One region of the Tumebacillus amylolyticus genome, then DNA from elsewhere that is predicted to be linked to it. Evidence: riboswitches for the same ligand, from Rfam matches in the RefSeq annotation. Region 1 holds a riboswitch; the other holds the start of a gene.
What was found. A riboswitch is a leader RNA that binds a small molecule or an ion and turns the genes downstream of it on or off. The one in region 1 is predicted to bind cyclic di-GMP.
Positions count from the first base shown of each region.

Region 1 (4,170 bases):
AGACCAAGCCTGACAAGTCACGTTGTGAGCAGAATTTACATGTGGCGCCTCAGAACTTCTGTCCCAATCCCTCCCAACTTGCAAACCGATCCTTTACGTCGATTTGCACCTGCAACTCCGCCAACACATCCTCCACGTACGCCTCACGCCGCATGCCGACGAGCACCGAGGACACGCCGTCTGTCGAACGCAACGCCCGCAACGCCATGCCGCTGAGAGTTCCAGCCTCGCCCCATTGGGCGTCTGCTTGCGCCACACGCCGCTTCAATTCCTGCGAAACTTCGGCCGCCCGCTGCTTGTACATCTCCGTCACCGCCAAAAACGTCTCGTTCACGGCGTTCACATAGCCCTCCAACCACGCGCCGACCTCGGGGGGCAAATTCGGAGTCTCAAGCAACTTCTGCACACCACTTTGAACCGTCGGCACGAAAAACTGTTGCACCACCTCTTGCCAATGATCCAAGGAAGCAAACTTGCGCCCGTGTTCTTGCAAAAGCGCCCCTGCCGTCAACTTGTCGGCAAGGCTTGCCCGCACCTCGTCATCCGCCTCGACCAACGGCAAGATATCCTGACGAAAAAGCGCCTCTGCCGCCACGACTTTTTCAATCAACTCTGTCACCGAAGCCGCTGCATCGACATCCGGCATTGGCAGATCTGCCAAACGCACGAGCGAGTTCGCGACAAATGCATTCAACGGGCGGTTGATCAGCACCCCTAAGCCTTTGTCCCGCGCAAACTTCAGAACGCTCTGCCCATTCGATTGGTTCGCCTGTATGACACCGCCGCGCTCCAACAAATTCATCGGCAATTGAATCACGCGGAAGTGATGAGTGTCAGAGATCGACTCGGCAATCTCCCAAACTCGCTCCAACGAGGTAAAGAGATACTCCTCCGCCGGGGCCGGGAACGTATTCGAAGAAATCCCGTACCAACGAATTCTCCCGCGCTCCACTTCTCCTTCCAAATGCCGAAACGCAAGTTCGATCCGGCGGTAATACTCCTCGCGAGCCTCGTCCAACTGCATCCCGTTCTGTTTCGCAAAGCCTAAGTAATACTCCGGGTTATGTAACAAATACACATCCAACGCCTGCATCTGCAGCCGCTCCAAACTCGCCGTCAACTGATCTTCCAAGAACTCCGGATGGATGCAATGCTCCAAGCCTTCCCCATACAGCACCAAATCGAGAAACGGCATGCCTTCCCGCTTTCTCTGCTGACTCAAGCGGTAATTATGCCCTTGCAGATAGCCCGCCTTGGACACGACCACCACCTGCTCACGGTCGATCTCTCCCGCCGATGTCATCTCGGCCAATACCTTGCCCACCAACTCTTCCGATCCGCCGTCCGAGTAGTTGGAACTGGTATCCAGTACGTTCACACCGCCAAGCAACGCCTTGCGCATGGCCTCCCGATGCTCCGAAACCGACACATCCACCCGATAGCAACCAAACCCGGCCTGACTGACCTGCAAGCCGGTCTGACCGAGCGCATTATATTGTAGAAACATCCGTTATCACCTCCCCACCAGTATACCAAAAAAAGGAGCGCCCTCCTTCAGGCGCCCCTTCCGATCATAAACGCGTACAAATGCGGCTCTGTCTCCACCACCAACCGATCTCGCAACTGCGTGCCGCTGGCCGACAACGTCCCCGCCGGGAACTCGATGACATGCATCGCCCCGCGAACAAAAGGAGCGATCGTATTCGGACGAACCCGATGCAACATGTGCACGATGCGATGCTCGTCATCGAGGAACGCCACGTCGATCTCTTCTTTCATAAAAAACGTATGAATCCCGTTGCAAGATCGAAACACCAACGCCGCTCCCACCGGGACATTTCGACGCCCCATCCATCCGCGCAACCGCGACCAGAACGACTCCGCCGTCTCCACTTCCCATGCCAACCGAACACCCAAGCTTTGGTTCCACACTTCCATCATCTGAATTCCTCCTCTCGTTTTCTCATTTTCTACTTGCAAAGGTTCCGCCTTGGTGCAACCTTGATTTCCAGTACCTTGAAGGGTATAATGACAATGTTCACAATAATTACTAGTAGTGGTGTGGGGGTCGTGCTTTTTTTCGGTACGAAAAAACCTCTACACAGTCGCCGCTGCGCAGAGGTTCTACCACCCTGTTTCGGGTTGTGGGCAGATGTGTCCCTCAATCAGCAACCTGGCGATCATCTCCGGCACACGATTCTCGTGCTTGAGGAAGACCCATGGCTTTGCGTCCCCGTCTTTCGAGCGGGTTTGCCTTTTTTGATTGTTCAATCTTGCTTTACCGGAATTTCAATTTAATTCCTTGTCTTCACTATACACCGTTGTCGAATTTGGGCGGAATAGGTCGGAATGCCTTTTCTGGGGCAGACTTTTGTATTAGTTTTCTGCTAACTTTTAGGCACAAATGTGCTGGATAGATAGGAACAATGGCACTCTCCCCCTCGGGAGTCAGTGCCTTTTTTTCCATTTCGAAGAGGTGACTACCCAATGGCATACGACGGCCTTGTACTCCGTGCTGTGACGCACGAATTGCACACCCTGCTCCTCGGAGGGCGGGTTGATAAAATCTACCAACCGTTGGAACGCGACCTGCTGTTCCAGATTCGAGGCTTTGGCAACAACTACAAACTGCTGTTGACGGCACATCCGTCCTACCCGCGCGCGCAACTGACCCACGACTACAAGGGCGTGAACCCTGCCGAACCGCCGATGTTCTGCATGCTTCTGCGCAAACACTGCGAGGGCGGGCGAATTACCCGCGTGGAGCAGCTTGGCAACGAACGCATCTTGCATATCGCCGTCGAGAACCGCGATGAATTGGGCGACTTGACGGAGCGCGTGCTGGTGGTCGAGATCATGGGCCGGCACTCCAACGTGATCTTGCTCGACCCGCAAGAGAATCGCATCCTCGACTCGCTGGTTCACGTCAACTACGGCACGTCCCGCCACCGCGAAGTTCTGCCGGGCCGCACCTATGTGGCACCGCCGGAACAGGAGAAAAAGAGCCCGTTCGAGCTCTCCTTCGGCGAATTCCAAGCTCTGCGCAGCGCGGCGGCGGAGCTTGCCTACGACAAATTTCTGTTGAACTCCTTCACCGGCCTCTCTCCCCTGCTCTCTCGGGAGATCGCGGCCCGTGTGCAAGAAGTAGGTAATGCGGACTTCGAATGGCAAGCCTTCGCCGGTTTGATCGAGGACGCCCGCCATCACCGCTACCAGCCGACGATCGTCTACCAAGACGAGCGCCCCGTGGCGTTCTCCTGTTTTGACCTGACGCATCTCGACGGGGAGAAAAAAACATTCGCTTCCATCTCCGAAGCGATCCACCAATTCTACGCCGAGAAGTCTTGGCGAGACACGCTGCGACAAAAGTCCCAGGACCTCGAACGAATGCTCACCAACGAATTGGAACGCAACGTCGGGAAACTCGGGAAATTTGAACAGCAGATTCGAGAAGCGGACTCTTCGGAGATTCATCGCATCTACGGCGAGTTGATCACCGCCTACCAACACCAGATCGAGCGCGGCATGACAGAAGTAACCGTCCAGAACTTCTATGACGAGAATATGGCGGACATCACGATCCCGCTCGACCCGGCGTACAGCGCCAACGAAAACGCCCAAAGTTGCTTCAAGAAATACAACAAAGTCAAAAAGTCGATCCCGATCCTCCAAGAGCAAATTCAAGAAACCATTGCGGAGATCAACTACTTGGAGAACTTGCTTCAACAACTGACGACCGCTTCGTGGACCGATATCGAAGAAATTCGCGAAGAACTCGCGGCGGAAGGCTACCTCAAGATCAAGCGCAAGCCTCTGCCCAAAGGCAAAAAAGCCCCCAAGGAGAAAAACACTCCGATCAAACCGGAGCGCTACCTCTCCTCGGAAGGCATCGAGCTCCTCGTCGGCAAGAACAACAAGCAAAATGAATTCCTGACGATGAAGCACGCCTCCAACAGCGACACATGGCTGCACACCAAGGACATTCCGGGCTCTCACGTCGTCATTCGCGCGCGCGAGTTCTCCGAAACCACACTGCTTGAAGCGGCCCAACTCGCCGCCTACTTCTCCAAGGGACGCGAATCCAGCCAAGTTCCGGTTGACTACACGCTGGTCAAACACATCTGGAAGCCCAACGGCTCCAAGCCGGGCTTCGTGCTCTACGACAACCAG
Region 1 covers NZ_JAEQNB010000007.1:78,436-82,605, reverse strand. Annotated here, with positions in the region: gene JJB07_RS19630 (aldo/keto reductase) at 50-1,507, opposite strand; gene JJB07_RS19625 (DUF192 domain-containing protein) at 1,555-1,941, opposite strand; cyclic di-GMP riboswitch class I at 2,165-2,265, opposite strand; gene JJB07_RS19620 (Rqc2 family fibronectin-binding protein) at 2,488-4,170, shown strand, end outside.

Region 2 (4,170 bases), on a different contig from region 1:
GGTGTTTTTCGCTTCTCCGACGTTGCACAACTCCTTCGTTTTCTTAAAACGCATGTGGGGGGTCTGATCCATGTTCAAGGCGTTTGCCAAAGGGGTCTTGCTCGCGTTGCTCCTCGTCGCCGTCTATCTGATCGCGGAAGGACCGAGCGAGCGCTTCATCTACACCGACTTTTAGCAAAAGAGCACCTGACCGCACGCGGTTCAGGTGCTTTTTTTTCCAGTTGCAAAGTAGGAAACTCTCACAGTAGGATGGTAGCATGAGAGAGGAGTGTGTTTGAACATGACTTTGTGGAAGCGATGGACGCAAACCCTGTTGCTGGGCGTCTGTGTGGCGGGCGGTCTGGGAGTTGCTCAGGCGGCTTCCGCTGCGACGCCGGAGCGACCGGACGTCTATGTGGACGGCGAATGGATTCGGTTCGATGTGCAGCCACAAGCGTTTCAATACCGCACCCTCGTTCCGATGCGGATGATTTTTGAAGCTTTGGGCGCCGATGTGCGCTGGGAAGAGGCCACCCAAACGGCGGTGGCGACCAAGGACGGTGTGACGTTGCGCCTGCCGATCGGGAGCACCCGTGTCACCAAAAACGGGGTGGCGATGCCGATTGACGTGCCGGCGCAATTGGTGAAGGACCGGACGATGGTGCCGGTGCGATTTGTCGCCGAGTCGTTCGGCGATGAAGTGCTCTGGAACGAAGCGTTGGGCCGCGTGACGATCAACAGCGTCAACGCGCCGAAAATTCGCGTGGTTGGCGACGACGCGCTCTTGAAGGACGGGATGACGGCGAATCTTCAGTCGTTGGTGCGCCGCAACGACCTGACGACGCTCGTCGAAAACGAAATCGGCAAGACGTTCAAGAAGCCGGTCTGGGTCTACTTGGCGAACTCCGCAAAGGGCTTTGAGCAGAACATCGCGAAGTACGGCGGCGATCGCAACGCGAAGTCGATGGCGGAAACGGCGGAGGGCGTGACCTATGGGTCGCATGTGCTGATCCCGCTGAACAAACTGCCCAATGACGGGGAGCTGACCCAGACGGTCTCCCATGAACTGATGCACGTCTTGCTCAACCAGAACGGCGGGCTCTCCCTGCCGTCTTGGGTACACGAAGGCTTGGCGTGGCAGACGGGGCTCGATGCGCAGTTCAAGTCGCAACCGGCCGTCATGCGCCGCCAGATGGACGGCATGCTGCGCGATTATGTGCTCGGGGTCGTGGAGCAAGGCAAATACCAACCCCTCCTGTCGAGTCAGGACGGCACCATCGATGCCCTGACGACCGCCGGGTACAACGTGGAATTGCAAGACTATCTCGCCTATCAATATTACGTGGCGACGTACGGCAAGACGAAATTCCTCAGCTATCTGAACGCGTACGTCTCGGGCGGTACCCATGCGTTTGAATCGGCGACGGGGGTGACGGAGGCGGCGTTTGAAGCTGACTACCGGGCCTATCTGGATCGCGAAGTCAAGCGCACGTCCAACGGCATGGAGATCACGCTCAACGTTCCGGCGAATTTCCAAGGCGTGGTCCAACTCTTGCCGCAGGGCACAGGCAAGACTTCGACAGACGCCCTTGTGTTACAACCCGGTCTCCAAAAAATTCGCGTCTACAAAGACGGGCACGTCGAAGGCGTTCAGACACGACCGACAAACGACCGCTCCGATCGCGAGCAGAGTGCCGTCTATCTGTTTGTCGATGTGAACCAAGCGGTGAAGGAACAGGGCGTGTCCACCGAGAGCGGCGGGATGGGATTCTATGATTCGTACGGGGAGTATTACTACGGCTATGCGTGGTTGGAAACGGAGCAAGACGCGGTCTATCCGGACACCAATCGAGTGTTGGGGTTGGAAATCCTCGATGTCCATGCGTTTTAGCTAGGACTTTTGTCGCTTGTGACAACTTCGCAAGGTTTGTAAGATTAATAATATAGACAAACATTTTCTCCCGATAAAGGCAAACCTGATCGAAAGACAGGGACGCAAAGCCACGGGCCTACCGTGCGGACGTATGCACGACGGCAGCCGGGTTGCCGAACTTGAGATGTTTTTTCAAGAACGGTGAGCAGCACTCGTTGGGAAAACGAGGAGGAGTTTTTTATGAAAAAGTGGAAGTTTGCGGCGATGATCATGGCCGTGACGTTGATGACCGCGCCGGTCTCAGCTGCATTTGCAACCGATCCGGGTACGCCGACCCCCCCACCGACTCAACCGACCGATCCGGCAGAACCTCCGGTCGTCGTACCGGGTGACGATGGCGGCACGACAACCGACCCGACGACAGGTGACATGTGCTCCGACGACGACGAAGGAGATCAGGACGACAACGGGGGGACGACCCCGACTCCCGACCCGACACCTGTGCCCGACCCTACGCCTACTCCCGACCCGACACCTACGCCGGAACCGACTCCGCAACCGAGCTTCGGGTTTGACAAAAACGACCACGGGCACGGCAAGGGCGACGACAAACAGCATGACGAGCACGGACAAAACGACAACGCTTGGGGCCACACGGACGGCAAAGGCTCGGGCGGCGTGACGACGACCTGCCACTCCGACAACGGCAAACACAAAGGCTGGACGAACAAAATCACCAACATGGTCAAACACCTCGACGAGCTCAAAAAGCAACTCGCGTCGCTGGAGAAGCAACTCGACCTGCTCTTAGCTTGGGCGAAGCAAAACGGCTCCACCACCGACCAAGACGCGCTGCAACAAGTGCTCGAAGCGCTCAAAGCCAAGGACGACGCGGGCGAAGCAGCACCGGACGATCTCGTCGTGATGTCGGACGCGCAAGACAAACTGCAGAACCCGGACGGCGCCATCCAGTCGCTCGAAAAAGCGCTGACCCTGGATTACAACAACCAAGACATCTACACCCGCCTCTCCAAGCAACACGTCAAGAAGGGCGATACCAACGAAGTGAAAGTCTATGTCCAAGGCAAGAAACCGGCCTTCGACGTACAACCGGTCATCCTCGACAACCGCACCCTCGTTCCGCTGCGTGCCATCGGCACCGCGCTGAACGCAGACGTGAAGTGGGACGAAGCGACGCAAACGGTCACCCTCACCAACAAGAACGGCAAAGTCGTGACCTTGCAGATCGATTCAAAGCAAGCGACCGTTGACGGACAGCCGGTTACCCTCGACGTTCCGGCCAAGAAGATCAACGACCGCACGCTGGTTCCGCTGCGAGCGCTCGGCAACTTCTTCAACTTGACCGTTGACTGGGATGACAGCGCACAGATGGCGATCTTGAAGTAACTCCACAAAAAAACCTCCGCATCCGGGCAACCGGAGCGGAGGTTTTTTCGTAAGGTCATCGGGACGGACACGCAAACAAATCGGAAGGTGGCTATTGCAACGGCTTGCTATGATAGGTGACGATGTAGCGATCGAGCTGTTGGCTCAACAGGAGGACATTCGGGTGCAAGAGATCCCCTTGGTACTCCTTCACGACTTCGTTCAACTTTCGGCGGATGCGTTCGATTTCTTCCAAGTAGGTGTCCATTCGCAAAACCTCGTTTCGGAAAAGGTCTTTCTCTTATTTTAGACAGTTTGTGGAGAATTAACAATAGTTAATTCACTCGGAGTTGGTAAAATTTCAAGTTAACCCAAGTAGCGAACTGCTAATTCTCCACTTTTCTCCGCTTCTTGACGCAATTCTTCCACATGCGGGCGCATCATGACGCGGTAGTGTTCGAGGTTCTCCACACAATCTTGGATCGTGTCACGTAGACTTTCGTAGGTGACGTTGTTCACCGCATCGATTTGGCGGTCGTAGCCGACACGCTGGACGAAACGGTCGATCTTGGGATCGTAGGAGAGCGAGACGAACGGCACTCCGCAGTGCGCGGCGAGGATCAACGAATGCAAGCGCATCCCGATGATCAGGTCGGTGTTGGCAATGATATTCGCGATGTCGCGGAATGAGAACTGGCGGTTGAGCAAAACGGCGCGCTCCTTCATGTAGGAGAGCACTTTCTGCGACGCGCCTACGTCCCCCGGATATTGCATCGGGATGAACACGACTTTCCAGCCGGCGCGAATCAAATCGTCGGCGTTCTGCGCGAGAACTTTGTGGAACGGGTGCGGCGTCACCCAGTTGCGAATCGCGATGCCGGCGATCTTCTGCTTGCCGCCCAAGTAGGGGGTCTGCACACCGAATTCGCTCA
Region 2 covers NZ_JAEQNB010000001.1:503,739-507,908, forward strand. Annotated here, with positions in the region: gene JJB07_RS02370 (MBOAT family O-acyltransferase) at 1-67, shown strand, start outside; gene JJB07_RS02375 (copper amine oxidase N-terminal domain-containing protein) at 281-1,870, shown strand; cyclic di-GMP riboswitch class I at 1,939-2,030, shown strand; gene JJB07_RS02380 (copper amine oxidase N-terminal domain-containing protein) at 2,093-3,259, shown strand; gene JJB07_RS02385 (aspartyl-phosphate phosphatase Spo0E family protein) at 3,351-3,506, opposite strand; gene csaB (polysaccharide pyruvyl transferase CsaB) at 3,605-4,170, opposite strand, start outside.
Region 2: it holds a riboswitch for cyclic di-GMP, as region 1 does, so the genes downstream of both, JJB07_RS02380 (copper amine oxidase N-terminal domain-containing protein) here and JJB07_RS19625 (DUF192 domain-containing protein) in region 1, are expected to answer to the same signal.